3 regions of the Nonomuraea salmonea genome follow, and region 1 is predicted to be linked to each of the others. Evidence: riboswitches for the same ligand, from Rfam matches in the RefSeq annotation. Region 1 holds a riboswitch; each other region holds the start of a gene.
What was found. A riboswitch is a leader RNA that binds a small molecule or an ion and turns the genes downstream of it on or off. The one in region 1 is predicted to bind thiamine pyrophosphate.

Region 1 (9,662 bases):
GGTCACGCGCGAGCTGCTCCCGCTCGTCGAGGCGCGCGGCGTCGATCTGCGCCGGCACCGGGCCACCGTGCGGTCGTTCCGTGCGCCCACCTGGCTGACGGGGCCCGCGCTCGCGTGGCTGACCGCTCATTTTCCTCTGGTACGCGGCAACTTCGCGGCCCACTCCGACCCCGAGGCCGAGGAGCCGCGGGAGATCTGCCGGGACACGCTGGCGGAGGCCCGCCGGCTGAACGTCCCCACGCCCCGCCTGGAGGCGGCCGAGCCGTACTTCACGCCAGGTCGAGCACACCGACCGTCTCGCCCTCGCTGACCTCGCCGGTCGTACGGAACCCCAGCTTGCGATAGAAGCCCTCGGGGCCGTCGTCGCCGGGATGCCAGGTGACGTACAGCCGCGTGCTGCCCCGGCGCCGCAGTTCGGCGGCCACCGACGCGACCGCGAACCGGCCGACGCCGCGGCCCTGCGCGTCCGCCGCCACGTTCAGCCGCCACAGGCCGGAACGGAAGTCGACGCCTTTGCCGTTCCAGTCGATGTCGATGAAGGCCATGAAGAAGCCCACCGCTTCGTCGCCGTCGAGGATGAGGCGAGGCCAGGCGTTCGCGGGGTATACGTACGCCTCGGCCAGCGACTTCATCACCGGGCCCACCAGCCGTTCCTGGTCAGGACGGACCCGCACGGCGCACGCGGTGCCGAAGTTGGCCGGGGTGACGGGGACGTGCCGCAGGGGTGTGGGGGCGCTCATGCGGCTCAGCCTACGGAGGGGTGCGCGGGGGGCGTGACAGGGTGGAGGCATGGGAGCTGACGAGCTGGCGCACGTACGGTGGATCGCGGGTGGGACGGGGGCCGGCAAGAGCACGGTGACCCGGATTCTGGCCGAGCGGTACGAGTTGCCCGTCTACGACGGTGATCGTGCCGAGGCGCGGTACGCCGGGCGGTGTACGCCGGAGCGGCAGCCGTACATGTGCGCTCTGCTGCGGACACCCAAGGAGGAGCGGTTCGCCGGGCGCGCGCCGGAAGAGGTGTTCCGCGCGATGCCGAGCCTGCACGGCGAGACGTTCGGGTTCGTGGTCGAGGAGCTGCTGGCGTCGCCCGCCGATCGGCCGGTGCTGGTGGACGACTTCCGGCCGCTGCCCCGCGAGCTCGCGCCGCTGCTGGAGCGCCCTGAGCAGGCGGTGTTCCTGCTGCCCGAGCCGGGGTTCCGGCGCAGGAACCTGGCGGCCCGTTACGCCGACCCCGCCGCGGCCCGCGCCACCTACGGCGACGTGGATCCGGCCGCGGCGCTGGCCGTGCGGGTGGCGCGGGACGAGCTGTGGGACGCCGAGGTGCGCCGCCAGGCCCGCGAGACCGGCCTGCCCGTCGTGGACGTGGACGGCTCGCGGACCCCGGACGACCTGGCCGCGGACCTCGCCGCCGCCTTCGGCCTCAGCTCACTTTCAGCAGCCAGGGCCGGCCGTCCTACTTCTTCGTCAGGTGGCGGTTGAGGAGGTCGAAGAAGGCGTCGCCGCGGACGATCTCGAAGGGGTCGCCCAGCAGCTCACCCAGCTCGGCGATGTCGGACGGCGTCCAGTTCCACGCGTTCACGGCCCCGGCGATGAACAGCGGGGTGGAGCCGTCCCAGCCCTCGATGTGCCTGAGCAGCCCGTCGCGGTATTCCTGCGCCTTGCCCTGCGGGTAGAGGTTGCCGATGACCGGCAGCCCGCCCACGTGGGTCTGCAGGTCGCCGGTCTCCCACGACTGGATGATGCCGCGGATCGGGGTGTTGCTGCGGTAGGAGGCGGCGATCCGCTCGTCGAAGGCGACCCAGCCGTCGTCCTCGGCGTTGCGGTGGTTGTAGGCGTAGACGAGGTCCATGCCGGTGCGCCGCAGGAACCGCCCGGTGAGCTTGGTGTAGGCGGCCAGATCGGCCTCTGGCCACGAGCCCGGGTAGGTGTAACCGGCGCCGGACGGCCCGGCGATGAGCAGGTCGTTCTCGGTGGCGGTGCGCTGGTAGTGGGCGAGCAGCGCGGGCCCGATGTCGGCGAGCAGCGGGCTGACCGTCCAGTTGGTGGGGACGCGGCCGCGCGCGGGGTCGTCCCAGAGCTGCCGCATGCGCCGCTGGCAGTACTGGATGTTGTCGCCCTCGCCGACGGTGAGCGTGAGGTAGACGCGGTTGCGGAGGGTGGCGCGGGGACGCGGGCGTACGCGGTCGGAGACCTTGGCGGCGACGCCGGCGTGCACGGTGCCGTTCATGTAGTAGTCGGCGGGCACGACCTCCACGGCGTGCTGGGAGGCGCGGTCCACGCCGCCCCACTCACCGGCCACGTCGTTGGAGAACCAGCCGGCGTACGGGGTCGTCGGCTTGACCTTGCTCAAGATCTCGTCGAGCAGCTTGCCGGTCTCGCCGGACGGCGGCAGCCAGAAGACCATGGCCCGGCTGGCCACGGTGTAGTCGCGGAAGTAGGGGAACGGCTCGACCCGGGTGGGCGCGGTGGTGGTGGCGGTGACCAGGTACTGGTTCCACAGGTCCACCTCGACGAGCAGCTCGCGGGTGCCGGTCGGCGGGGTGAAGCGGTAGATGAAGTAGCCGCCGCCGTCGGCGAAGCGGTTGGACTCGGCGCCGACGGCCGAGTTGACGCCGTCGAAGAGGTACGGCGCCTCGGCGTCGGTGCCGGGCGTGAAGGCGGCGATCTGGTTGCCGTCGGCCTTGACGACCAAGGAGCCGACGGAGGCGCCCCAGCCGTCGTCGCCGAGTGAGTCCTGGAAGCGCAGGAAGACGCCTTCCTCGCCGGACAGCTCCTGGCTGAGGTCGAAGGTGCGCACCTCGCGGTTGGAGGTGTCCCTGATGCGCTCGGTCTCCCTGGCGACCTCGCGCCACTGGACGTTCTCGACGGACACGGTCCTGGTCGGCGGCAGGCCGCTGAGCAGGGTGTGGGTGCAGCGGGGCCAGAGGGTGTCGAGCTGCCAGCGGTAGGTGGCGAGCACGTCGTCGGGGTCGAAGCGGCCGCGCAGGTCCGTGATGACCTTGAGCCGGTGCTCCTGGGCCTGCTCGGCGGTGGCGGCGACGGCGTTCTCCAGGCCGGCCAGGGTGGTGGCGACGTTCACCGAGTCGGGGACGCCGGGGTCATGCAGGATCGCGCCGCGCACCTCGCCGCGGTAGCGGGCGACGAGGTCGAGCGGGCGGTCGTGGCGGGTGACGGCGGCGCCGGTGCTGGACAGCCAGCGCTCGTCGTAGCCCTCCTCGTTGTAGTTGAAGTACAGCCGGGGGCGGCGGCGGTTGACGACTCCCTGAAGGGTGGTCAGGAGGAGCTGGTCGTCGCCGTGCAGGGTGGCGATGTCGGCGTAGTCGAGCCGGGTGGGGCGGCCGAAGCCGGGCAATAAGGGGGCGGAGGCGGAGGCAGCCGCGCGGGCGGCGGGCAGGCTCAGGCCGAGCGCGCCGGCCGCGAGGACCGTGCCGTTCGCCAGGAGGAATTCACGTCGGGAGACCATGGCGTTCACTGCTCCTCGTCGGGGGGAGACCAGGAATGACAGCGTTGTCATCGCTTCGCTAGCGAACGTACCTATGTGACCGTTTGTTGTCCATGGTGTAAATGAGGCGAAATTTCCGGATAAGCCGTGCCGATCGCTCACGTGATCGTTTCGTGAGCCGCTGAAGCGTTTCAACAGAGCAACCGCAGGGTAAGGCCGACGTTGATTTGAGCTGCCTGTTCACCAGGAGCCACGGATGTCCCGTGTCACGCTCACCCCCGCCGCCCGTGACGCCCTGCGCGGCGACGAAGTGGTCTTCTTCGACTGGCACGTCACCGGTCTGTGCTGCGCGGACGCGGGCGAGTTCTCGGTCAGGCCGCTGCGGCGCAGCAGGTTGCCGCGCCGGGCGCGCGAGCTCGGCCCGACCGGTCTCGTGTACGCCCACCCGACGGCCTGGGTGCACCTCGCCGAGCTGCCCGTCACCATCGACTGCCGCCCGCTGTGGCGCTGGCGGCGCTTCACCACCGACCTGCTGCCGGACGCCGGGCTGCGCTGCTGCCTGGGACGTCCCGCACACAACCCGGCTCACGACTGATCCTGTCCGTCGCCAGACACATGGGAGGTAACCGGTGAAGCTGCGTTCCATCATCATCTGGACGGCGGTGGCCCTCGTCGGGGCCGTCGGCTGGGCGGTGCTCGCCCTGTCCAGAGGCGAGAACGTCAACGCGGTCTGGCTGCTGTGCGCCGCGCTCGGCTCGTACGCGATCGCCTACCGCTTCTACGCCCGCTTCATCGTCCGCAAGGTGCTGCGGGCCGACGACCGCAGGGCAACCCCCGCCGAGCGGCTCGACAACGGCATCGACTACCACCCGACCGACCGGCGCATCCTGTTCGGCCACCACTTCGCCGCCATCGCGGGGGCGGGGCCGCTGGTCGGTCCCGTGCTGGCCGCGCAGATGGGTTACCTGCCCGGCACGATCTGGATCATCGCGGGGGTGATCTTCGCCGGGGCCGTGCAGGACATGGTGGTGCTGTTCTTCTCCATGCGGCGCAACGGCAGGAGCCTCGGGCAGATGGCCCGCGAGGAGATCGGCCCGGTGGGCGGCGCGGCGGCGCTGATCGCGGTCTTCGCCATCATGATCATCCTGCTCGCGGTGCTGGCGCTGGTCGTGGTGAACGCGCTCGCCCAGTCGCCGTGGGGCGTCTTCTCCATCGCGATGACCATCCCGATCGCCCTGTTCATGGGCTTCTACCTGCGGGTGATCAGGCCGGGCCGGGTCGTCGAGACGACGGTCATCGGGGTCGTGCTGCTGATCCTCGCCATCATGGCGGGCGGCTGGGTCCAGGACTCGAGCTGGGCGCCGTTCTTCACGCTCAGCCCGTCGGCGCTGGCGCTGTGGCTCATCGCGTACGGATTCGTCGCCGCCGTCCTGCCCGTCTGGATGCTGCTCGCGCCGCGCGACTACCTGTCGACGTTCATGAAGATCGGCACGATCGTGCTGATCGCGGTCGGCATCGCGGTCACCATGCCGCCGCTGCGGACCACCGCGTTCACCGACTTCGCCTTCAACGGCGAGGGGCCGGTCTTCGCCGGGTCGTTGTTCCCGTTCGTGTTCATCATCATCGCCTGCGGCGCGCTGTCCGGCTTCCACGCGCTGATCTCGTCCGGCACGACCCCGAAGATGATCCAGAAGGAGACGCAGGTCAGGATGATCGGCTACGGCTCCATGCTCATGGAGTCGTTCGTGGCGGTCATGGCGATCACCGCGGCCTGCGTGCTGAGCCCCGGCCTCTACTTCGCGATGAACTCACCGGCCGGCGTCGTCGGCGCGACCGTGCAGAGCGCCGCCGAGGCCGTCACGAACATGGGCTTCGTCATCACTCCCGAGCAGTTGCAGGCCGCGGCGGCGGCCGTGCAGGAGGAGACGCTGATAGCGCGGACGGGCGGCGCGCCCACCCTGGCCGTGGGCATCTCGCAGATCTTCTCCGGCTTCCTCGGCGGCGCGGGGCTCCAGGCTTTCTGGTACCACTTCGCGATCATGTTCGAGGCGCTGTTCATCCTCACCACCGTGGACGCGGGCACGCGGGTGGGCCGGTTCATGCTCCAGGACACGATCGGCAACCTGTGGAAGCCGATCTCCCGGGTGAGCTGGTGGCCCGGGCTCGTCGCGACCAGCGCCGTCGTGGTGGCGGCCTGGGGCTACTTCCTCTACCAGGGCGTCAACGACCCGCTCGGCGGCATCAACCAGCTCTTCCCGCTGTTCGGCATCGCGAACCAGCTGCTCGCCGCCGTCGCGCTCACCGTGGCCACCACGCTGCTGATCAAGAGCGGCCGGCTCAAGTGGGCGTGGGTGACGGGCGTCCCGCTGGCCTGGGACGTCGCCGTCACGCTCACCGCGAGCTGGCAGAAGGTGTTCTCCGCCGACCCGAAGCTCGGCTTCTTCGCCCAGCGCGACCGCTACCAGGCCGCGCTCGACCAGGGCGAGCTGCTCGCGCCCGCCAGGACGGAGGACGCGATGCGGCAGATCGTCATCAACTCGACCGTGGACGGCGTGCTGGCCGCGCTCTTCGCCGTGCTGATCATCGTGGTCCTCATCGACGCCGCCCGCATCTGGATCAAGGCGATCCGGCTGCGCGAGCCGCTGCCCGACACGGAGGCGCCGTTCCAGGAGTCCACGATCGTGGCGCCGTCGGGGCTCATCGCCACCCGCGAGGAGAAGGAGCTGATGGCGAAGTCGCCGTGACGGTCAGGGGGCGAGCCAGGCGGCCGTGGGCCAGCCCTCGCGCCGCCACGCGCTGTCCCAGAACATCCACTCGTACGCCGCCGCCCGCCCGTACGCCTGCGCCATCGCCTCACGGGTGTCAGGGAGGGAGGCGGCGGCGAGCCGGTCGGTGATGGCCTTGGCCCGCTCGACGGAGGCGGCGAACCCGGGGTCGGAGTAGGTGGAGATCCACTTCGCGTACGGGTGCGCGGGGTCGTCGCCGGCCTTGGCGAGCAGCGCGGTGCCGACGTCCTGGTAGATCCAGAAGCACGGCAGCACCGCCGCCGCGATCACCGGGTAGGGTGCCGACAGGGCCGTGGCCTGCAGGAACGACGAGTACGCCAGGCACGTCGGCGAGGTCACGATGCCCTTGACGGCCGCGCCCAGCTCCTCGATGTAGCCGGAGTGCAGCTCGCGCTCGGCGACCAGCGCGGTGTGCGCGCTCATGGCCCAGAACGCCGCCTCGTCGGAGTCGTCGGCGCGGACGGAGGCGGCCGCCAGCGCCTTCGAGAACGCCTCGAGGTAGCGGGCGTCCTGCACCATGTAGAAGGCGAACGTCTCACGGTCGAGCGAGCCGTCGCCGAGTGCCGTCACGAAGGGGTGCTCGTGGATGGCGCGCATCAGCTCGGACGTGCGCTGCCAGATGTCATCGCAGAACATCGCGTCTCTTTCGCGAAGAAGGGGGCGGGGTTACCAGGCGTTGTGGAAGTGGTGGACGGGGCCGTGGCCGTGGCCGACCCCCAGCGAGTCGGCGGCGCGCAACGCCTGCGTCAGGTAGTCCTTCGCGGCGCGCACCGCACTCGGCCAGTCGTCGTGGCGGGGCCGCAGCGCCGCGATCGCCGAGGACAGCGTGCAGCCCGTGCCATGGGTGTTGCGCGTCGGCACCCGCGGCGCGGCCAGCTCGATCGTGCCCTCGGGGGTGGCCAGCACATCGACGCAGGTGTCGCCGTCGAGGTGGCCGCCCTTGAGCAGCACCTGCCGGGCGCCGAGCGCGCGCAGCCTGGCCGCCTGCGCGTGCATCTCGGGCAGCCCGCTCGCCTGCGGCTCGCCGAGCAGGTCGGCCGCCTCGGGCAGATTGGGGGTGATGAGGTCGGCGCGCGGCAGCAGCGTGCGGCGCAGCTCGCTCACCGCGTCGGCGGGCAGCAGCCGGTCGCCGCTCTTGGCGACCATGACGGGGTCGAGCACGACATGAGGCGGCCGGTACGTGTCGAGCGCCGCCGCCACCGCCTTGATCAGGTCGGCGTCGCCCAGCATGCCGATCTTCACGGCGTCGGCGGGCACGTCGGTGAGCAGGGTGTCGAGCTGCTGGGCCACGAACGCGGCCGGCACCTCGTGGATGCCGGTCACGCCCGTCGTGGTCTGCGCCACGAGCGCGGTGACGACCGTCATGCCGTACGCGCCGAGCGCGGAGAAGGTCTTGAGGTCGCCCTGGATGCCGGCCCCGCCACTCGGGTCGGTGCCCGCGATGGTCAGGACCTTGGGTACGGCGTTCGCTGCCATGACGTCCCTTCGCTAGTGCGAACTAGATCAGGTTCGACGGGTGTGATCTCAGCCCGGCTTTCCGGGCACCCCGCGTCAACGGCTCACTCTAACAGGCCGGGTTGTTGACCACACGTTCGAGTGTGGGCATCGTAGGGCGGGTGGCCGCTGACGAGACGCGCGACGGGGTCTCCCTGACCAACCTCGACCAGCCCCTCTTCGACGGCGCCGACGCCACGAAGCGGGACCTGGTCGACTACCTCGACGCGGTCGCGGGCCGGATGGTGCCCGTGCTGCGCGACCGGCCGCTCTCGGTCATCCGGGTACGCCCAGGGCAGGAGCCGTTCATGCAGAAGAACCTGCCCAAATACGCTCCCGACTGGGTGCGGTCGGTGACCGTGTGGGCGGACTCCTCGCGGCGGCAGGTCACGTACGCGCTGTGCGACGACCGCAGGACGCTGCTCTGGTTCGCCAACCAGCGGGCCGTCGAATACCACCCGGCGCTCTACGCCGGTGAGCACCCCACGCACATGGTGCTCGACCTCGACCCGCCCGAGCATGACTCCTTCGCGCCGGCCGTCCGGGGCGCGCACCTCGTCAGGCAGGCGCTCGCCGACTGCGGGCTGGCCGGGGCCGTCAAGACCAGCGGGGCCAAGGGGTTGCACGTGTTCGTGCCCGTGGTGCCGGGCACCGCGATGGACGACCTGGCCGCCGCCACCCGGGCGCTGGCCGCCCGCGCCGAGCGGCTGGACCCTTCGCTGGCCACCACCGCGTTCATCAGGGAGGACCGCGAGGGCAAGGTGTTCCTCGACTCCACGCGGGCGGGCGGCGCGACGGTGGCGGCCGCCTACAGCCCGCGGATCCGGCCCGGCGTGCCCGTCTCGTTCCCCGTGGCGTGGGACGAGCTCGACGGCGTCCGGCCTGGCGAGTTCACCATCCGCACCGCTGTCGAGCGGCTGGGTGAGGGCGACCCGTGGGCCGAGTACATGCCGGCGCCGCAGGCGCTGCCCGCCGACCTCGTCGAGGAGGGGCACACGATCCCGGTGGCGCGTGTGCAGGCGATGCACGAGGGCAAGCGCCGCGCCCGCGCCCGCCGCGTCGATTAGCCGCCCGCGGCGCCGGGCCGCCCTCGCCGCTGGCGGCGCGGCCGGCATCCCGGCCGGCGGCAGTCTTCACCGGCGCGGAGGGCGCTCGACGGCTCGCTTGGCCTTCGACGTGCGCGGCATCCCGCCACGCACCGCCACGCACCGCCCCGTAGCCCGCCCCGTAGCCCGCTTCGCCGGGGCGAGAGCAGTCTCGCCCCGGTCGCGGTCAGCGGGTGATGGTGACGTCGTCCACGCCGGCCTCCACGAGGGAGGCGCCTGAGGCGTCGGCGGCGTCGATGAGGATGCGGACGGTCTGGCCCGCGTAGGCGTTCAAGCTCGCCGACGCGGTGGTCCAGGCGCCGTTGCGGTTGGTGGCGGCGCCGGGCTGGTCGAGCACGGTCGTCGTGGTGCTGCCGACGACGCGGACGCGCAGGTAGTCGGCGCTGGAGGAGTTCGAGCCGTGCGCCAAGTAGTACGACAAGGACAGGTTCAGGGGGCCTGCCGAGGGGAGCGTGATCGGCGGTGACTGGATCGAGGTGACGCCGCCGTCGATGTCGTGGTCGCCCGCCGACGAGCCCGCCAGGCGGCCGGTCACGAGGTCGTTCGTGCCGCTGACCGTGGTGCCGAGCTGCTTGGCGCCGCTTGAGGTGGTGGCCTGCGGGTCGCCGCGTTCCCAGAGCCCGGTGGCGGCGGTGTCGGTGCCGTTCGGGTTCGCCGTCCAGCCCGTGGCCGTCTCGAACGTGTCCTGCCAGACCACGACCGGCGGTACGGCGGTGGCGACGGTCCACACGGCGTAGGCGATGGCGTCGGCGTTCCTGTTCAGCGCGGTGTCGTTGATGTTGGCCGTGGTGTCGCAGGAGCGGTGGTAGCAGACGTCGAACGCCTGCCCCGCGG
Region 2 (9,662 bases), on a different contig from region 1:
CCAAGGGGCCGCCCAAGGGGCCGCGTAAGAAGATCTCCGGCAAGGCGATCCTGTCGATCACCGCCGGGTTCCTGGTGCTGCTGCTCGTCGCCGGGGTGGGGTTGTTCTTCTGGGTCAACTCGCGGCTGACGGGCATCGAAGGGGTGCTCGACGAGTACGAGGGGCGGCCCGCCGACACGCCTGGCACCAACTGGCTGCTCGTCGGCTCAGACAGCCGCAAGGGTCTGACCGCCGCTCAGCGGAAGAAGCTCGCCACCGGGCGGGCCGCGGGGCAGCGTACGGACTCGATGATGCTGCTGCACATCCCCGAGGGGAGCGACGCGCCCACGCTGGTCAGCCTGCCGCGCGACTCCGCGATCACCATCCCGGGCAGGGGGCGCGACAAGCTCAACTCCGCCTACGCCTTCGGCGGGCCCAAGCTGCTCGTCCGCACGGTCGAGAACGCCACCGGCGTGCACATCGACCACTACATGGAGATCGGCTTCGCCGGGTTCGTGGACATCGTGGACGCCGTGGGCGGGGTCGAGATCAACGTACGGGCCGCCGTCAACGACCCCAAGGCAGGGCTCAAGCTGAAGAAGGGCACCCAGGTGCTCACCGGCTCACAGGCGCTCGGCTACGTACGCACCCGCAAGGGCGGCGCGCTGCCCGACTTCGAGCGGACCAAGCGGCAGCGGCAGTTCCTCAGCGCGGTCGTGAAGAAGGCGGCGAGCCCCGGGGTGCTGCTCAACCCGTTCACCGCGATCCCGCTGGCCGCGAGCGCCACCGACGCGGTCGAGGTCGACTCGAGCACCGGGGCGTTCAACATGCTGTCGCTGGGGCTCGCCATGGGCGACAGCCCGGTGACGACGGTGGTGCCGTTCGGCGGCACCGAGCGCGTGGCCAGCGGTGACGCGGTGAAGTGGGACAGGACGAAGGCGCTCGCGCTGTTCAACGCGCTGAAGGAGGACAAGCCGGTGCCCAAGGACGTCGTGGACGCCGGCTGACGGGCCTCACGTCACGGTGGTGACCACGACGGCGGCGTTCATGTCGGCGATGGCGCGGGCCACCGCGTCCGCCACCCAGTCGCCCTTGGCGAGCTCCTTGACGCGGGCCTTGCCGGCGTCGGGGAACGCCTTGCGGTCGAGCCCGGCCGCCTTGGCCAGCGCGATCAGGGCGGTCGTGCGGGGGTCGGGGGTGGCGCCTGCGAGCACGGCCGTCATCCGCTCCCTGATGTCGGCCTCGACGGCGGAGTCCAGCTCGGGCCAGCGGGTGACCGTGAAGATGCCGAGCGCCTTGGTGCGCTCTCTGGCCAGCACGCCGGTGTTGGCCAGGCGGGTGAGCAGGCGGTCGCGCAGGTCGTCCGTCTGCAGCTTGCGCACCCACCACTCCGGGGTGCGCGCCTTGTCGTTCGCGATGCGTTCCAGCGCGGCGTCCAGCTCCCGGTCGCCGACCGGGTCGGGCGTGGCGACGGCCAGCTTCTTGCCGTCCTTGGTGACGCGGCCGGCCAACGCCAGCTCGGCCAGGATGCCGCCGGAGAGCGCCAGGTCGAGCGTGGCCGCGTTGATGAGGAGCTTGCCCTTGTCCTCGCTGAGTGCCAGGAGGAGGAGCTCTTCTGCGATCGTCACGGTCATGCACTTGACCCTAACGACCCGATGGCTCCCGTTCTGGGGACAGTTCCGTGCGGGCCGTACTCTGGGGGCATGCCCGAACTTCCCGAAGTCGAGTCGCTCACCCACTTCCTGCGTGAGCGGGCCGTGGGCCGCGCGATCGCGGGGATCGACGTGGTGGCCATCCAGGCGCTCAAGACGTTCGACCCACCCGTCACCTCGCTCGGCGGGCTGACCGTCACCGGTGTGAGCAGGCACGGCAAGTTCCTCGACCTCGACTGCGACGGGCTGCATCTGATCATCCACCTGGCCCGCGCCGGGTGGCTGCGCTGGCGCGACGACCTGTCGGGGGCCAAGCCGGTGCGGCCGGGGAAGGGGCCGCTGGCCGTACGCGTGCGGCTGGCGCCCGACGACGAGGGGCTGGCGCCCGGGTTCGAGCTGACGGAGGCGGGGACGCAGAAGCGCCTCGCCGTCTATGTCACGAAAAATCCGGACGAGGTGCCCGGCATCGCCGCCCTCGGCCCCGACCCGATGGCCGAATCGTTCACCGTCGAGGCGCTCAAGCGCATCGTGGGCGGCAAGCGCACCCAGATCAAGGGCCTGCTGCGCGACCAGAAGGTGATCGCCGGCATCGGCAACGCCTACTCCGACGAGGTGCTGCACGCCGCCAAGATGTCGCCCTTCAAGATCGCCGCGACGTTGACCGACGCGCAGCTCGCCGACCTGCACGAGGCCATCGTGACCACGCTGCGCGACGCGGTCGAGCGCGCGCACGGGCTCGCGGCCAAGGATCTCAAGGCGGAGAAGAAGTCGGGGCTGCGGGTGCACAACCGTGCGGGGCAGCCGTGCGACGTGTGCGGCGACACGATCAGGGAGGTCTCGTTCGCCGACTCCTCGCTGCAGTACTGCCCGACCTGCCAGACCGGCGGCAAGCCGCTGGCCGACCGCCGCCTGTCCAAGCTGCTCAAGTAGGTGCGGGCGTCCGGTGCACGGCTTCGGGCACGCCATGATGGAGTCATGACCGTTCCTGAGATCGAGGCCAGTGCCGTGCCCGCAGACGCTTACCTGCTCGACGTCCGCGAGCAGGACGAATGGCTGGCGGGCCACGCGCCGCAGGCCGTCCACATCCCCATGACGCAGATCCAGGGCCGGGTGGAGGAGGTCCCCGGCGACCGCACGGTCTATGTCGTCTGCCGGGTGGGCGGCCGGTCGCTGCAGGTCGCCGCGTGGCTCAACCAGCTCGGACGCGAGGCGGTCAACGTCGGCGGCGGCATGCAGTCGTGGGAGGCCGCGCAGAAGCCGATGGTCAGCGAGACGGGCCAGGAGCCTTTTGTGGCGTAAGTCGCCCACTATGGCGATTTGACCCTCTCTAAGGCAAGATAAGGGCGCAAACTACAGATCGTCGCGGGAGCTCGGGGTCGCCGGGCTGAGAGGGCAGCAATGCATCCGCTGCCGACCGCCTGAACCTGTCCGGGTAATGCCGGCGTAGGGAGTGTGCGATGTCGCACGGCGTCGAAGAAGTTCCGCTGACCCTCGAAGGCGAGGCGCCCAAGACCCTGGGCGTGCTCGATCAGGGCGCGCTCTGGGCCAACCTCGGGGTCAGCCTCCTCGGCTTCTCCGGAGCGCTGCTGCTGCTCGACCCGCTGGGCAATGCGCCGCTCACCCTCGCGGCGGCGCTGGTCGCCACCGTGGTGGGCAGCCTGATCGGCACCGCCATGGTGGGCCTGTCGGCCATCCCGGGCACGCGCACCGGCAAGCCGGCCATGGTGCTGCTGCGCGGGCTGTTCGGGGCCAGGATCTCCTACGTCCCGACCTTGCTGAACATCATCCAGATGATCGGCTGGGGCGCCTTCGAGCTGTGGGTGATCGCCAAGGGGGCCGGCGCGATCTTCCCGTCGGTGCCGTACCAGGTGTGGGTGCTCGTCGCGGGCGTCCTGACGGCGGCGCTGACCGTCTGGCCGCTCGGCTCGATCCGGCTGCTGCGCCGCTACGTCACCGTCGGCGTCATCGTGGCGATGGTCTGGTTCGCGGTGTTCTTCCTGCGCGAGGCCCCCTCACCCGAGGGCGGGAGCTGGACGGCCTTCCCCGCCGCCGTCGACTACGTGATCGCGCTGTCGGTGTCGTGGGTGCCGATGGCGGCCGACTTCGCCCGCCACTCGCGGTCGGGACGCGCCGCGTTCACCGGCGTGGTCGGCGGCTACACGCTGGCCCAGGTGGCCTGCCTGGGGCTCGGCGTCTACGCGGTGGCCCTGGCGGGCGCCGACGGCGTGCTGGCCGACGCGACGTCGGTGTTCACGCCGTTCGTGGCGGTGCCGCTGGGCGCGCTGTTCTTCGGCATCCTGGTGCTGCGCGAGACCGACCAGTCCTTCGCCAACGTCTACTCCACCACCATGTCGCTGCAGAACCTGATGCCGCGGGTGGACCGCCGGATCCTCTCGACCGCCATCGGCGTGGTGACGGTCGTGATCGCGCTCTTCGCGGACGTCAACTCCTACGGCGTGTTCCTCGGCGTGATCGGCGCCGTGTTCGTGCCGATGTTCGCGGTGCTCGCGGTCGACTACTTCGTGCTGCGCCGCGGCGAGGGCTGGAACACCGCCGAGGACGCACCGTCGCGCTGGTCGATGCTGGTGCCCTGGGCGCTGGGCTTCGCCGCGTACTGGCTGACCACCTCGACGCCGACCTTCCCGCAGTGGGACGCGCTCTGGACGGGCGTGCGCGAGGCGCTCGGCTTCGTGCGTCAGTCGTGGATGAACGGCGCGCTCGGCGGCGCCTTGGTGGCGGCGCTGGTGACGCTGCTCATCGGGCTCATCCAGCGGTCGCGCGCTGCTCGACGTTGAGCAGGTGCTGCTTGGCGGCGGCGCCGCCGGCGTAGTCGCCGAGCCCGCCGTCCTCGCGCAGGACCCGGTGGCAGGGCACGATCACGCAGACTGGGTTGGAGGCCAGCGCGTTGCCGATCGCCCGCAGCGCGCGCGGCCTGCCGATGCTCTCGCCGATCTCCTCCAGCGTCGTGGTCGTGCCGTAGGGGACCGCCATGGTCTTCTGCAGCACCGTACGGGCGAACGGCGTCGCCAGCGTCAGGTCGACCGGCGTGGCGAACGTCCGCAGCCGCCCCGAGAAGTAAGCGTCGAGCTCTCTGCGCACCGGGTCGAGCCGCCGCGCGTCGGGCCCGATGAACCGCCCCACGTGCCGGGTGATCAGCTCGAACACGTCGTTTTCCGCCTCGAAGCTGCACGCCGCGATGCCTTTGCCGGTCACCGCCAGCACCATCCTGCCCACCGCGCCGTCGTAGGTGCCGAACGCGATGTCGGGTGGTGTCTCACCCCGATAGGTGCTGGAGGTCACCCGCAGCAGGGCATCGAGATCGTTGCTCGACATACCCCTCACCCTCCCACCTGCCGGGAATCACCGTGACCGCAGCGTATCGGACGGATCGCCCGACGCACCCACCGCGCCACGTGCACTATGGAGTAGTGGGGGACGAATGGGCCGGTAGTGACGATGAGATCGCTCGTGCGGCGCTCGCCAGCTCGCCCAACGCCATCGTGGCGCTCGACCGCGACCAGAGCGTGCTGGTGTGGAACGCCGCCGCCGAGCGCATGTTCGGCTGGAGCGCCGACGAGCTGCTCGGCCGCCGGGCCCCGATCGTGCCGGACGAGCTGGGCGCCGAGCACAACGCGGTGCTGGAGCGCGTACGTACGGGAGAGCCCGTGTCGCTGCGCACCAAGCGCCTCCACGCCGACGGCCGGGTGCTCGACCTGCGGGTGGACATCAGCGCCCTGCGCCTCGGCAGCGCCGTCGCCGGTTACGTGTGCGCCTACCACCCGGCCAGGGCCGACGAGATGGCCGAGCACCGCATGGCGCGCCGCGCCCGGCTGGTCGCCCGCCTCACCGACGTCGTGGGGGACATCAACTCCGACCTTGAGCTGTCGGCCGTGCTCGACCGCATCTCGGCCAGCCTGACCGAGCTGACCGGGGCGGACGCGGGCGGGTTCGTGCTCATCGAAGGCGAGCGGCTGCGGCTGGTCAGCACGTACGAGCTGCCGGAGGCGATCAGGGGCACCACCACCGACCTGCGGACGAGCCTGGTGGACAAGCTCTTACGCACCGGCAAGACCGTGATGCTGGAGTCCCACGGGCTCGACGACCTGGTGTGGGCCAAGCTCAAGGGCCTGCACACGATCGCGCTGGGGCTCGCCGCGGTGGGCGGGCGGCCGTACGGCGCTCTCTATGCCCTGTTCGCCCGCCGCAACCCAGGACACCTGGAGCTGGAGCTGCTGGAGCTGCTGGCCGGGCACGCCGGCATCGCGGTCGGCAACGCGGTCGCCTACCAGGAGGCGGTGCGGCAGCGGGCGCACGAGCGGGCCGTGTTCGACGCCAGCGCCGACGGCATCGCCGTGCTCGACCAGGACGGCCTCGTGGTGCGCTGGAACCCGGCCGCCGCCGAGCTGACCGCGCTGCCCGCCGAGTCCGTGATCGGCGGCCCGCCGCCATTCCCGCTGCCCAAGGCCGGCGAGAAGGGCACCTTCCAGCTCGACAACGGGCGCTGGCTCGACGTGGTGAGCGCGCAGATCGAGGAGACCGGCGAGGTGGTCGTCGACTTCCGCGACGTGACCGCCGCCAAGGAGCTGGAGGAGGCCAAGGACCTGTTCCTCGCCACGACCAGCCACGAGCTGCGCACGCCGATCACCATCGTGCGGGGCTTCGCCAGCACGCTCGACTCGCGCTGGGACGACATGAGCGACCCCGCGCGCCGCTCGGCCGTGCACACGATCGCCGAGCGCGCGAGGTCGCTGGGCGTGCTCATGGACCACCTGCTGCTCGGCGCGCGGGCCGGCGCCGACGAGCTCAAGGTGCGCATCGAGGAGTTCGACCTGGGGGAGCGCATCGTGGCGGCCACGCTGGGGCTGCCCGAGCTGTCGGACCGGCACCGGGTCGAGGTGGACGTGCCCGAAGGGCTGCCGTACGTGCTGGGCGACGCGCTGGCCACCGACATCCTGCTCGGGCAGCTGCTGGAGAACGCGTTCAAGTACTCGCCCAAGGGCGGGCTGATCAGCGTGGCGGCCTGGCCGGAGGACGACAACGTGGTCGTCGTCGTGGACGACGAGGGAGTCGGAATCGCCCCGCCTGACCGTGAGCGGGTTTTTGAACGCTTCGTCCAGGTGGACAGCGGCGACCGGAGACGGTTTGGTGGAGTGGGGCTCGGTCTCTACATCGTCCGCAGTCTCGCCAGGGCACAGGGAGGAGATGTCAGCGCTCATTCGCGACCAGGAGGAGGCACCAGAATGCGGCTCGTATTGAGGGGCTCTTCCACTATCGGATCCGACACACCGATGCGGTAACGAGGTGGTCACGGTTGCGCTGATCTATCTTCCAATGTGTACAAGCTGTGATCGAGATGCGGTTTCTGGGATCGAGTAACGGGGCATTTCGGTCGTACCGGGGAGTGTTCCCGCGGGGGGCACAGGGAACGGGGAGGTGGGTGTGTCAAGCGTGGTGCTGCTGCCGTACGCGCCGTCCAGCGTTGCCGTCGCCCGCCAGCGTCTGAGCACTGATCTGCAGGACAGTGGGGTCTTCACCGCGGCCATCGACGATGCCGTGCTCGTCGTGAGCGAGCTTCTGAGCAACGCGCTGCGGCACGCTCATCCGCTGCCGTCGGGCATGGTGCGGGTGGCGTGGCTGCGCAGCGACGATCACATCGAGGTGGCGGTCAGCGACGGGGGCGCCGCGACCGAGCCCCGTGCGGGCCGGCCGACGCTGTCCTCGCTCGGGGGCCGGGGGCTCGGCATCGTGGAATATGTCGCCGAGAGCTGGGGGGTGCGGCACGACGGCGACACGACGACCGTGTGGGCGATTCTGCCCGCGCCAAGCAAAAGTGTGAACGGGCAGGTCGCGGCCCTCAGAGAGGCCGGCTAGCCAGCACGGCGCGCTCGCTCACGGCCCACGCCGTCGAGACGAGCAGATAGAGGCCGGCGGCCAGCGGCAGCACGAGCGCGGCCAGCGCCGAGCCGTACGGCAGCAGCCGCATGATCCGCTTCATGGCCTCCGGCTGCTCCTCGGCGACCTTGATCTGCCGGGCCGAGAGCCACGCCACCGCTGTGACCAGGGCGATGACCAATACAAAGACCAAAACCGGGGTGCTGACCAGACCGAAATGGGCGACCACGCCGGCCGCCTGCTCCCCCAGCGGCGTCCCGAACAACGTGTGCCCCGCGAGCGCGGTCGGATGCGTGGCCACCCGGTACATCAGCCACAGGAACGGCAACTGGGCCAGCATCGGCATGATCCCGGCAAACGGTGACGTGCCCTCCTTGGCGTAGAGAGCACTCAGCTCCTTGCTCAGGCGTTCAGGGTTGCGGCCATGGCGCTCACGCAGCGCGCGGAGCTTGGGGGCGAGCCGTTCGCGGATCTTCGCCGTACGGGCCTGGCGGACGTTCAGCGGCAGCAGCAGAAGGCGTACGGCGAGGGTGAACAGCACGATGCCGAGGGCGGCACTGCCGCCGGAGACGTGAATGACGAACGTGACGAGAGAATCGATCATGAGCCCTGTTCCCTGCTAGAGAGGCGTGATGACGACGGGCTCGCTCGTCATGGCCGAGGGAGCCCCGCTTCGACGGGGGCTCGTAAGGAAGCCCCGCGTCCAGGAAAAGCGGGGCGCGCTAAGGGGCGCGGGGACGCGGCCGCCCGGCCGCGTCGGGGTCGCGCAGCCGCTGGAAGGCCGTGCGGCGCGCGTAGGACAGCGGGAAGCCCACCGGCTCCCCGAGAAGGACGGGCAGCAGCGTGGCCGCCCACGTGGCCAGCAGCAGGATCGCCATCATGGTGATCCCCACCAGCCACGGGTCGAACAGCAGCTGCATCAGCTGGAGCGGGACGTCTTACCGACGACGGTGACCGCGACGAACACGACCAGGGCGATCACACCGATGATCAAGGCAAGCTTGATCAGACCCACCAGCATCGGCAGGATGAAGGTGAAAAGCACGAAGAGACCCAGCAAGGTCCCCAGAACGAGCATCACGACTTTACCCATGCGCCCACCGTACGTCCTCGGGGCATGATCCGCGACCCTTACGAAGCCATGACGTACCGGCCGGTTCCGGGCGGCGGGGCCGTACCGTGAAGACGTGAACACGCGCATCCTGGTGGTGGACGACGATCCCACGGTGTCCGAGGTCGTGGCGCGCTATCTGGAGCGCGACGGGCACGAGGTGGAGTGCGTCGGCGACGGCGCCGAGGCGCTGCGCAGGGCCCTCGCCCATCCGCCCGACCTCATGGTCCTCGACCTCATGCTGCCCAAGATCGACGGCCTCCAGGTGTGCCGGCGGCTGCGGGAGCGCTGGCCGGTGCCCGTGATCATGCTGACCGCGCTCGGCGAGGAGATCGACCGGGTCGTCGGTCTCGAGACCGGCGCCGACGACTACGTGACCAAGCCGTTCAGCCCCCGCGAGCTGGCGCTGCGCGTCCAGTCGGTGCTGCGGCGGGCGCGCGGGGCCTCCGTCACCGGCGGCACCGGCGTGCTGCGCGACGGCGACCTGCTGGTGGACGTCGGAGCCCACGAGGTACGCCTGCGCGGCGAGGAGGTGCTGCTGACCGCCCGCGAGTTCGACCTGCTCGCCTACCTCATGCGCAACCCGCGCCAGGCCTTCAGCCGCTCCGCGCTGCTCAACCAGGTCTGGGGATGGTCGTTCGGCGACTCGTCCACGGTGACCGTCCACGTACGGCGGCTGCGGGAGAAGATCGAGCCCGACCCGACGGAACCGCGCAGGATCGTCACGGTGTGGGGGGTCGGCTACCGCTACGAGCCCCTGGACGGCCTCTGATGCCGCGCCCCGGCGACCTGCCCATGGTCATGGCCGTCACGGCCGGGCTCGGGCTGCTCATCGCGCTGGCGGGCGTCTGGCTGATGGGGCGGCTGCGCACGCGGTCGATCGGCGTGGCCATGGCCGTCGTCGTGGTGGTCGCGGTGGCGGCCACGCTGGCGGGCGTGGTGGCCATCATCAACAAGATGATCATCGAGGGGCCCACCAAGGACTTCGTGCTCAGCGTGGTGGCCGTCGGGGGGCTCGTGGGGTTGGG
Region 3 (9,662 bases), on a different contig from region 1:
CCCGCCGAGATCCTCACGAATCCGGCCAGCGACTACGTCGAGCAGTTCCTGGGCGCCGGCTCGTCGATGCGCCTGCTGCGGCTGACGAAGGTGGGCGACATCGAGCTGGACCAGGTGCCGTACTTCTCGGAGGACCGCGACTGCGCGGAGCTGCTGCGCGAGATCGAGCTCGACGGCCGCGGCTACGCGCTGATCACCGACGGGATGCGCCGCCCGCTGCGCTGGGTGAGCCAGGCCGACCTCGAAGGCCGCACCGGCCCGGTCGGTACGGCGGGCGACCCGGTCACCGGCACCATCCACCACCGCATGACCTTGCAGGACGCCCTGGAGGCGCTGCTCAACGCCGACACCGACGTGGTGCCGGTGGAGGGCAGACGGCGCTCGTACGCGGGGGCGCTGTCGCTGAGCACGGTGCAGAGCGCGATCCAGACGATCAAGGCGCGCGAACGCGAGCGCCGCCACCGCAGGAGCGGTGCCCGATGACGGTCGGAAGCGCCGCCGACAGGGAGGCGACCACTCCTGAGCCGCGCATCGGGCGGTCGTGGCACGCGATCCTGCCTCCGCTGTGCTACCTCGCCATAGCCGCCGCGATGATCATTTATACGCAGGTCGCGCCGCTGGACAGCATCGAGCGCGGCTCGCTCAACCTGACGTTCCTGATGCGCCGCACGTGGGAGCACATCCAGCTGGTGTTCTTCTCGACCGTGCTGGTGCTGCTGGTGGCGCTGCCGCTGGGCGTGCTGCTGACCAGGCGCGGGCTGCGCAGGGCCACGCCGGTGGTGCTGTCGCTGGTGAACCTGGGCCAGGCCACCCCGGCGGTGGGCCTGGTGGTGCTGCTCGCGGTGGTGTTCCAGATCGGGTTCTGGACGGCGGTGGCGGCGCTGTTCGCCTACAGCCTGCTGCCGACGCTGCGCAACACGATGGTGGGCCTGGAGCAGGTGGACCCGCGCCTGGTGGACGCGGGGCGCGGCATCGGCATGTCGGCGTCAGGGGTGCTGTTCAAGGTCGAGCTGCCGATGGCGGTGCCGGTGATCCTGTCGGGCATCCGTACGACGCTGGTGCTGAACGTGGGCACGGCGGGCATCGCGGCGTTCATCGGCTCGGGCGGCCTGGGCGACCTGATCACCGCGGGGGTGAGCACGCAGCGCAGCCTGATCCTGGTCACCGGCTGCGTGCTGATCGCGGTGCTGGCGCTGCTCATCGACTGGGCGGCGGGCCTGGCGCAGCGGCTGCTGTCGCCGAAGGGGCTCTCATGAGGGCGTTCCTGGCGGCCGTTGCGGTCATGGTCTGCGTCGTGGCCTGCGGGCTGCGGCCGGCGTCGTCGTTCGTGCCGCCGGTGGAGCCGGGCGGCATCCGCCCGGTGCCCGGGCTCGAAGGGCAGCGCGTACGGGTGACGTCCAAGGAGTTCACCGAGCAGCTCGTGCTCGGCAAGATCGCCGTGCTCGCCCTCACCGCGGCGGGCGCGGACGTGGAGGACAGGACGAACGTCCAGGGCAGCGTGAACGCCCGCGCCTCGCTCATCCGCGGCGGCACCGACCTGATGTGGGAGTACACCGGCACCGGCTGGATCACCTACCTGGGGCAGCAGAAGCCCGTCCAGGGCGCGGAGGCGCAGTACGAGGCCGTACGCGACCTCGACCTGCGCGAGAACGGCATCGTGTGGCTGCCGCCCGCCCCGCTGAACAACAGCTACGCCATCGGCGTCACGCGGGCGTCGGCCGAGAAGTGGGGCCTGTCGAAGATCTCCGACATCCCCGAGGTGCCGGTGGCGCAGCGCACGTTCTGCGTGGACCACGAGACGTTCGGCCGCGACGACGGCTTCCTCGGCATGCTCAAGGGCTACGGCCTGACGTACGGCGAGGAGGTGCCGAGGGCGAACGTGCGCAGGGTGTCGGTCGGCGTGCTCTACAACTCGGTGGCCAGCGGCCAGTGCACGCTCGGCATGATGACCACCACCGACGGCCGGGTCAAGGCGCTGGACCTGGTGCTGCTGGAGGACGACCGGCACTTCTTCCCGCAGTACAACGCGGCGGTGACGATGCGCAGGCAGCTCGCCGACGCGCACCCGGAGATCGCGAAGATCTTCGCGCCGATCAGCGCGAAGCTGACCGACGACGTCATGCGGGACCTGAACGCGCAGGTGGACGTGGACGGCGGCATGCCCGCGCTGGTGGCCCGCGACTGGCTCAGGTCGGAGGGGTTCGTCCGATGACGGGCGTTAGCCCCACCTGACCACGGGCAGCCCGCAAGGCATGTCGCACACACCACCACCGCAGAACCAGCCGTACCCGGGCAGCACCGGCGAGATGGCCCCTGAGCCGCGCGACGAGATGCGCGACTACGTCGGCCGCGACCTGCTCGCCGGCAAGAAGGCCCTGATCACGGGCGGCGACTCGGGCATCGGCCGGGCGGTCGCCGTGGCGTTCGCCAAGGAGGGCGCGGACGTCGCGATCGCGTACCTGAGCGAGCACGAGGACGCCGCGCACACCCGCAAGCTGGTCGAGGAGACCGGGCGGCGCTGCGTGACTCTGCCCGGCGACCTGGCCGACCGGGCGCACTGCGCGTCGGTCGTCGAGCAGGCCGTCTCCGAGCTGGGCGGCCTGGACGTGCTGGTCAACAACGTGGCCTACCAGCAGCCGGTGAGCGGCCTCGAGGAGCTGGACGACGAGCAGTGGGAGCACACGTTCGCCGTCAACATCCACAGCTACTTCCGCGTCATGAAGGCCGCGCTCCCGCACCTGCGCGAGGGCGCGGCCATCATCAACACCTCGTCGATCAACGGCCTGCGCGGCAACAAGTCGCTCATCGACTACGCCGCCACGAAGGGCGCGATCAACGCCTTCACCTACTCCATGGCCCAGAACCTGGTCGAGCGGGGCATCCGGGTCAACGCGGTGGCGCCTGGCCCGGTGTGGACGCCGCTCATCCCGGCCACGATGCCGGAGGAGAAGGTGGAGAAGTTCGGCCAGCAGGTGCCGATGGGGCGACCCGCCCATCCGGACGAGATCGCCCCCTCGTACGTGTTCTTCGCCTCCGACCGGCTGTCCTCGTACTACACGGGCGAGGTGCTGGCCCCGATCGGCGGCGAGACGCTCCCCGGCTAGCCGCGGCCTGGGCACTTGGTGGCGTCACTCCACGTAGATCGTGCCGCCGAGGCGACGGAACTCGGCGGCCTTCTCCTCGAAACCGGCCCGCCTGATGTCGTGGCTGATCCGCATCGAGCAGAACTTGGGGCCGCACATCGAGCAGAAGTGCGCGGTCTTGGCGGGCGCGGCGGGCAGCGTCTCGTCGTGGAAGGCGCGGGCCGTGTCGGGGTCGAGCGAGAGGTCGAACTGGTCCTCCCAGCGGAACTCGAAGCGCGCGTCGGACAGCGCGTCGTCCCACTCCTGCGCCTTCGGGTGCCCCTTGGCCAGGTCGGCGGCGTGCGCGGCGATCTTGTACGTGATCACGCCGGTCTTCACGTCGTCCTTGTCCGGCAGGCCGAGGTGCTCCTTGGGGGTGACGTAGCAGAGCATGGCGGTGCCGAACCAGCCGATCATGGCGGCCCCGATGCCCGAGGTGATGTGGTCGTAGCCGGGCGCGACGTCGGTGACGAGCGGGCCGAGGGTGTAGAAGGGGGCGTCGTCGCACAGCTCGCGCTGCAGGTCGACGTTCTCCTTGATCTTGTGCATGGGCACGTGTCCAGGGCCCTCGATCATGACCTGCACGTCGTGCTCGCGCGCGATCACGGTCAGCTCGCCCAGCGTGCGCAGCTCGGCGAACTGGGCCTCGTCGTTGGCGTCGGCGATCGAACCGGGCCGCAGGCCGTCGCCGAGCGAGAACGACACGTCGTAGCGGGCCAGGATCTCGCACATCTCGGCGAAGTTCTCGTACAGGAAGCTCTCGCGGTGGTGCGCGAGGCACCAGGCGGCCATGATCGAGCCGCCGCGCGAGACGATGCCGGTCTTGCGGCGCACGGTGAGCGGCACGTGCGCGAGCCGCACGCCCGCGTGCACGGTCACGTAGTCCACGCCCTGCTCGCACTGCTCGATCAGGGTGTCGCGGAAGACCTCCCACGACAGCTCATCCGGCCGGCCCTTGACCTTCTCCAGCGCCTGGTAGATCGGCACGGTGCCGACCGGGACCGGGGAGTTGCGCAGGATCCACTCGCGGGTCTCGTGGATGTCGTCGCCGGTGGACAGGTCCATGATCGTGTCGGCGCCCCAGCGGGTGGCCCAGGTCATCTTCTCGACCTCCTCCTCGATGGAGGAGGTGACCGCGGAGTTGCCGATGTTGGCGTTGATCTTCACGAGGAAGTTGCGGCCGATGATCATGGGCTCGGTCTCGGGGTGGTTGACGTTCGCGGGGATGATGGCCCGGCCGGCCGCGACCTCGTCCCGTACGAACTCCGGCGAGACGCCCTCGCGGACCGCGACGAACTCCATCTCCTTGGTCACCAGCCCGCGCCGCGCGCAGCCGACCTGGGTGACCGGGTGCCCGGCGGCCCGCCGCTCCTCGATCCACTCGGCCCGGCGGCGCGGCAGGCCCCGCCGCAGGTCGGGCTCGTAGGAGGGGTCGGTGTACGGGCCCGAGGTGTCGTACAGCGTCACCGCCGTGCCGTTCGACAGGTTCACCTGCCGCATCGGCACCCGCAGCTCGCCGCTGTAGATCTTGGAAAAGCGCGCGTCAGTCATCGCGCAAACTCCCTTCGCCGGCATTACCCGGAGCAGGTTCTGGCGGTCGGCGGCTGGCAGCCGTCCTCTCAGCCCGGTCTCCACCGGGCTCCCGCGTTGGACGGCGGTGATCGTACCCACGCGGGGCTGGATCCCAAACCAGGGCGAAAAGGTTTGGCGGGGCTTCTCAGCGGTACGGACCCCATCAGGGGAAACATGATGAGAATCGCCGCTGTCGCAGGACTACTCGTCGTGATGGCCGCATCCGGCGCCACCGCCGCCGCCGGGGACGGCATGCAACAGCACGAGGTCAGCCAGGAGCAGTTCGACACCCTGCTGGCCCAGTGCCGCTACTCCGATACCGGTAAGGCCAAGTGCCGCAAGAACGTCAGAGAGCTCTATCGCGTCGGCCGTACCGATCCGTCGCTCGACTGCCGTACCTACTCCGGCGTGACCGTCTGCGGCACGCTCAAGCTCAGCAAGGCGGAGCGCGCGTGCGTCCGCGACTCCGAGGCCGTGGGACTGTCGTTCCGCCGCGCCGAGGTGGAGTGCTACACCGCGTCCTGAGGAGCCGAGTTGATCATCGTAGGTGTGGACGGCTCCCGTGCCGGCCTGGAGGCGGCCGGCTGGGCCGCCACCGAGGCCGTGCTGCGCCAGGTTCCGCTGACCGTCGCGCACGTCGTGCCCAAGTGGGTGTGCGAGGAGGACCAGCCCGTCCGTTACGCCGAGGTGGCGCGGTGGATGCGCGAGGAAGCGCGCACCGTGCTCACCTCCGCCAAGGACCGCGCGCTGCGCGAGCGGCCCCAGGTGCGTGTGGAGACCGTCCTGCTCCCCGGCGATCCCCGCGCGGCCCTGCTCAAGGCCGCCGCCGACGCCGAGCTGCTGGTCGTCGGCAGCAGCGGCATCGGCGGCGTGCGCGGGCTGCTGGTCGGCTCGGTCGCGTACGGGGTCGTCGCGCACGCCGAGACGAACGTCGTCCTCGTCCGCGACCGCCCCGCCACGCCCGGCGAGGTGGTGGCGGGCACCGACCTGTCCGAGTGCGCCGAGCAGGCCCTGGAGTTCGCCTTCGCCGAGGCCGAGCTGCGCGGGGCGCGGCTGCGGGTGGTCCAGGCGTGGGCCTGGCCCCAGCCGGGCGGCTTCGGGCCGGCCGACCCCGAGAGCGAGCAGGGCCACCTGCGGGCGCTGCACGAGGCGCTGTCGCCGTACCGCGCCCGGCATCCCCGCGTCGAGGCCGTCGCCGAGATCGTGCACGGACATCCTGTGGACGTGCTGAAGGAGGCGGCGGCCGGGGCCGAGCTGCTGGTGGTGGGCTCGCGCGGGCGCGGACAGCTCGCCGGCATGCTCATCGGATCCATCAGCCAGGCCATGCTGCACCATGCGCCCTGCCCGCTGGCGGTGGTACGCGCCGCCGCCTGAAAGTTACATGCGTCCCCGCAGCTCATGCCCGCGGTCCTGACCTTCAGCTTCCCCGTTCCGCCTGCCGCTCCTTACGATCTGCGCAGGCTGACGACGGGAGATCGGACGATGCGCGCAATCGGCGCCGTGCTGGCGGGGATGGTGACCGTGATCGCGGCCGTGCTGTTCGCGACGACGCCGGCCGAGGCGGCGGCCGTACGCATCATGCCGCTCGGCGACTCGATCACCGGCTCCCCCGGCTGCTGGCGGGCGATGCTGTGGAACCGGCTGCAGAGCACCGGCCACACGAACATCGACTTCGTCGGCACGCTGCCGCCGCAGGGCTGCGGGGTGGCGCACGACGGCGACAACGAAGGCCACGGCGGCTATCTCGCCACCAACATCGCGAACCAGAACATGCTGCCCGGCTGGCTCGCGGCCACCCGGCCCGACGTCGTGCTCATGCACCTGGGCACCAACGACGTGTGGAGCAACATCGCGCCCGCGACGATCCTCGGCGCGTTCACCACGCTGGTGAACCAGATGCGGGCGAGCAACCCGAACATGCGGATCCTGGTCGCTGAGATCATCCCGATGAACCCGGCCACCTGCCCCGACTGCGGCCGGCGCACCGTGGCCCTCAACGACGCCATCCCCGCCTGGGCCGCCGCGACCTCCACCGGCCAGTCGCCGATCACCGTGGTCGACCAGTGGACGGGCTTCAACACCGCCACCGACACCTACGACGGCGTGCACCCGAACGCGGCCGGTGACCAGAAGATGTCCGACAAGTGGTACCCGGCCCTGGTCGAGGCGCTCGCGGGCACCCCGACCCCCACCGTCACGCCCACCGTCACACCCACCGTGACACCCACCGTGCCGGCCGGTGACTGCGCGGCCGCGTACAAGACGACCGGGCAGTGGCAGGGCGGCTTCCAGGGCGAGGTGACCGTCACCAACACCGGCGCCGCGCCGATGAGCGGCTGGACGGTGAGCTGGACGTACGCCGACGGTCAGCGCGTCACCCAGCTCTGGGGCGGCACACTGAGCGCGAACGGCTCGTCCGTGACCGTGCGGAACGCGGCATGGAACGGCTCGCTGGCGCCGGGGGCGTCCACCACGTTCGGCTTCCTCGGCTCGTCCACCGGGGCCGGCACCGCCCCGACGCCCACCTGCGCGATCTAGGACTGCGCCTTGATCACCGGGGCGCCCTCGCTGGCCTGCACCAGCACGAACCCCTGACCCCTGAACGCGAGCTGCATCGCCTCACCGCTCCCCCGGCCGATCAGCGCGCCCACCTTCATCGTCCGGTTGACCCCGACCTGCAGGGAGGTGCTCCAGCACACCGCCGACTGCCCGTCCGCGAACGTCGGCATGCGCGCCGCGTCGAGCAGCACCGGCGTGCCGTGGGTGGTCACCGCCACCCACCCCGTGCCGGTGATCGTCGTGTTGAACAGCCCGCCGGCCGCCATGCCCGCGCCCTGGACCCGCTTGATGTCCCAGGACAGCTGCGGCTGGAAGGCCAGCAGATTACGGCCGTTGACCGTGATGCCCTCGTTCTCCAGGTAGAACAGGTGGATGTCGTCGGCGTTGTCGGCGAGGTAGAGCAGGCCCTGGCCGCGTACGCGCATCAGCGCGGCGCCCTCGCCCGTGACTGCCTTCTTGAACAGCTTCCCGAGCCCGCCGCCCTCGTAGTCGAAGTCCATCTCCCCCTGGAAGGCGACCATCGACCCCTGCTTGGCCAGCACGTCGTCGGGGAGCTGGACGCGCAGCATCTTGCCGTTCTCCAGGGCGAACCCCGGCGGCAGCTGCTGGGAGCCGAGATTGCCGAACACCGAACTGCGCACGTCCTCATGACCTTTCGCCTGCGGGCACCGTATGGAAGGACCAACGCCCGCCGCCGTCCGCCGGTTCCCCCGCGACGCCGGGCAGGGTAAGCGCCGAGTGGGCCGGCCGCTCCATCGGGACGGGGTCGGCGGTGAGGTCGCGCAGCATCGCGTCGCGCCGGTCCATCGCCTCCTGCGTCGCGGGGAACATCACGCTGCCGCCGCCGTCCACGTGCGCCTGGTTGAGGGTGACGAACTCGCGGGTGTCCCGCTCGTACGCGGCGAACGCCTCCTCGTGCCCCGGGTGCACGGCCAGCGAACGGGCCAGCATGTACGCCCCGACCAGCGCGAGGCTGGTGCCCTGCCCGGTCAGGAACGACGGCGCGTACGCCGCGTCGCCCACCAGCGCCACCCGCCCGCTCGACCAGGCCGGCATGCGGATCTGGCTGACCGTGTCGAAGAACAGGTCGTCCGCCTCCCGCATGGCCGCCACCAGGTCGGGCACCCGCCAGCCCGCGTCCGCGAAGGTCGCGGCCACCAGGTCGCGCTGCGCGGCAGGGTCGCGGAAGGCGCCGAACGGCGGGTCCTCACGCGCGAAGTTGAGGAACCCGTGCACCTCGTCGCCGTCGCCCGCCGCGTAGAGCACGGCGGCCCGGCCCGGCGTGCTCCACAGCACCCCCTCGTGGGCGAGCCCGAGGATGTTCGGCATGGTGAAGCCGGCGAAGCAGTGGCCGAGGTAGTGGTGGAAGCGATCCTCGGGGCCGAACACGGACTCCCTGGTGCGCGAGTGCAGCCCGTCCGCGCCGATCACCACCTCGTACGTCCGCCGCCTGCCGCTCGCGAACGTGACGTCCACGCCCTGCCCGGTCTCGGTCATGGTCGCGATGGAGTCGCCGAACACGAACTCCACGTCGTCGCCGACGGCCGCGTGCAGCGCCTCGGCGAGGTCGCCGCGGCGTACCTCCAGGTCCTGGCCCGCCACGCTGCCGTCGATGAGCCGCGGATCGACCACCGCCACCTCGTCGCCCGCGACGTCGAGGAACGTGAACTTGTGCATGTCCACGTGCGCCGCGCGCAGCCGCGGCAGGATCCCCATGCGGCGCACCACCTCAAGCGCGGTGCCGCGCACGTCGATCGGGTAGCCGCCGCCGCGCAGCCCGCCGGCCTTCTCGACGAGGGTGACGGCGAAGCCGTAGCGGCCGAGCCAGTACGCGAGCGCCGGGCCCGCGATGCCGCCGCCGGAGATCAGTACTTCACGCTTCGATGTCATGCCTGGACTTCCTTTCGCCTGAACGTGTGAACGAGGAGGGACGTGGCGGTCACGACGCCGGCCAGGACGAACCCGAGCACGAAGCCCGACTCCCCCGGCACGCCGGAGACCGGGTCGGTGCCCGCGGTGAGCAGCACGGCGCTCGCCTGGATGCCGAGCGCCGATCCGACGACTCTGGCCACCAGGACGAGGCCGGTGGCGATGCCGGTGTCCGCCTGGGCGACGGCGCCGGTCGTACCGGTGAGCATGGCCGTGACGCAGAGGCCCGCGGCCAGCGCGATCACCGCCTTGCCGACGACGAGCTGCCAGAGCTCGGCGTGCGCGGCGGCGAGGACGAGCAGCGTGGCCGCCATGACGGCGATCCCGGCGACGGCCACGGGACGCGAGCCGTACCGCCGCACCGCGAACCCGGCGATCGGGCCGCTCGCCGCCGAGGTGATGAGGCTGGGCAGCAGGAGCAGGCCGGTCGCGGTGGCGCTGATGCCGAAGCCGTAACCGTCGCCCGACACCCCGAAGAGC

Region 2: linked by a shared signal. The riboswitch ahead of ACFFR3_RS36240 (purine-cytosine permease family protein) and the one ahead of thiD (bifunctional hydroxymethylpyrimidine kinase/phosphomethylpyrimidine kinase) in region 1 are both predicted to bind thiamine pyrophosphate.
Region 3: linked by a shared signal. The riboswitch ahead of thiC (phosphomethylpyrimidine synthase ThiC) and the one ahead of thiD (bifunctional hydroxymethylpyrimidine kinase/phosphomethylpyrimidine kinase) in region 1 are both predicted to bind thiamine pyrophosphate.

The regions. Positions count from the first base shown of each region.
Region 1 covers NZ_JBHMCF010000025.1:160,388-170,049, reverse strand. The annotation lists gene ACFFR3_RS23515 (ketopantoate reductase family protein) at 1-310, shown strand, start outside; gene ACFFR3_RS23510 (GNAT family N-acetyltransferase) at 270-740, opposite strand; gene ACFFR3_RS23505 (nucleoside/nucleotide kinase family protein) at 790-1,479, shown strand; gene ACFFR3_RS23500 (GxGYxYP domain-containing protein) at 1,454-3,463, opposite strand; gene ACFFR3_RS23495 (hypothetical protein) at 3,699-4,037, shown strand; gene ACFFR3_RS23490 (carbon starvation CstA family protein) at 4,072-6,186, shown strand; gene ACFFR3_RS23485 (TenA family protein) at 6,190-6,864, opposite strand; gene thiD (bifunctional hydroxymethylpyrimidine kinase/phosphomethylpyrimidine kinase) at 6,895-7,704, opposite strand; TPP riboswitch at 7,692-7,787, opposite strand; gene ACFFR3_RS23475 (DNA polymerase domain-containing protein) at 7,845-8,789, shown strand; gene ACFFR3_RS23470 (M28 family peptidase) at 8,995-9,662, opposite strand, start outside.
Region 2 covers NZ_JBHMCF010000040.1:251,453-261,114, reverse strand. The annotation lists gene ACFFR3_RS36260 (LCP family protein) at 1-986, shown strand, start outside; gene ACFFR3_RS36255 (GOLPH3/VPS74 family protein) at 993-1,613, opposite strand; gene ACFFR3_RS36250 (Fpg/Nei family DNA glycosylase) at 1,683-2,561, shown strand; gene ACFFR3_RS36245 (rhodanese-like domain-containing protein) at 2,607-2,930, shown strand; TPP riboswitch at 2,984-3,098, shown strand; gene ACFFR3_RS36240 (purine-cytosine permease family protein) at 3,089-4,426, shown strand; gene ACFFR3_RS36235 (methylated-DNA--[protein]-cysteine S-methyltransferase) at 4,395-4,964, opposite strand; gene ACFFR3_RS36230 (sensor histidine kinase) at 5,060-6,928, shown strand; gene ACFFR3_RS36225 (ATP-binding protein) at 7,080-7,502, shown strand; gene ACFFR3_RS36220 (YidC/Oxa1 family membrane protein insertase) at 7,486-8,127, opposite strand; gene ACFFR3_RS36215 (DUF6412 domain-containing protein) at 8,246-8,443, opposite strand; gene ACFFR3_RS36210 (hypothetical protein) at 8,443-8,616, opposite strand; gene ACFFR3_RS36205 (response regulator transcription factor) at 8,711-9,406, shown strand; gene ACFFR3_RS36200 (sensor histidine kinase) at 9,406-9,662, shown strand, end outside.
Region 3 covers NZ_JBHMCF010000003.1:421,907-431,568, forward strand. The annotation lists gene ACFFR3_RS03185 (ABC transporter ATP-binding protein) at 1-483, shown strand, start outside; gene ACFFR3_RS03190 (ABC transporter permease) at 480-1,256, shown strand; gene ACFFR3_RS03195 (glycine betaine ABC transporter substrate-binding protein) at 1,253-2,212, shown strand; gene ACFFR3_RS03200 (SDR family oxidoreductase) at 2,253-3,104, shown strand; gene thiC (phosphomethylpyrimidine synthase ThiC) at 3,129-4,673, opposite strand; TPP riboswitch at 4,666-4,778, opposite strand; gene ACFFR3_RS03210 (hypothetical protein) at 4,869-5,219, shown strand; gene ACFFR3_RS03215 (universal stress protein) at 5,229-6,068, shown strand; gene ACFFR3_RS03220 (cellulose binding domain-containing protein) at 6,177-7,232, shown strand; gene ACFFR3_RS03225 (AIM24 family protein) at 7,229-7,894, opposite strand; gene ACFFR3_RS03230 (FAD-dependent monooxygenase) at 7,899-9,143, opposite strand; gene ACFFR3_RS03235 (MFS transporter) at 9,140-9,662, opposite strand, start outside.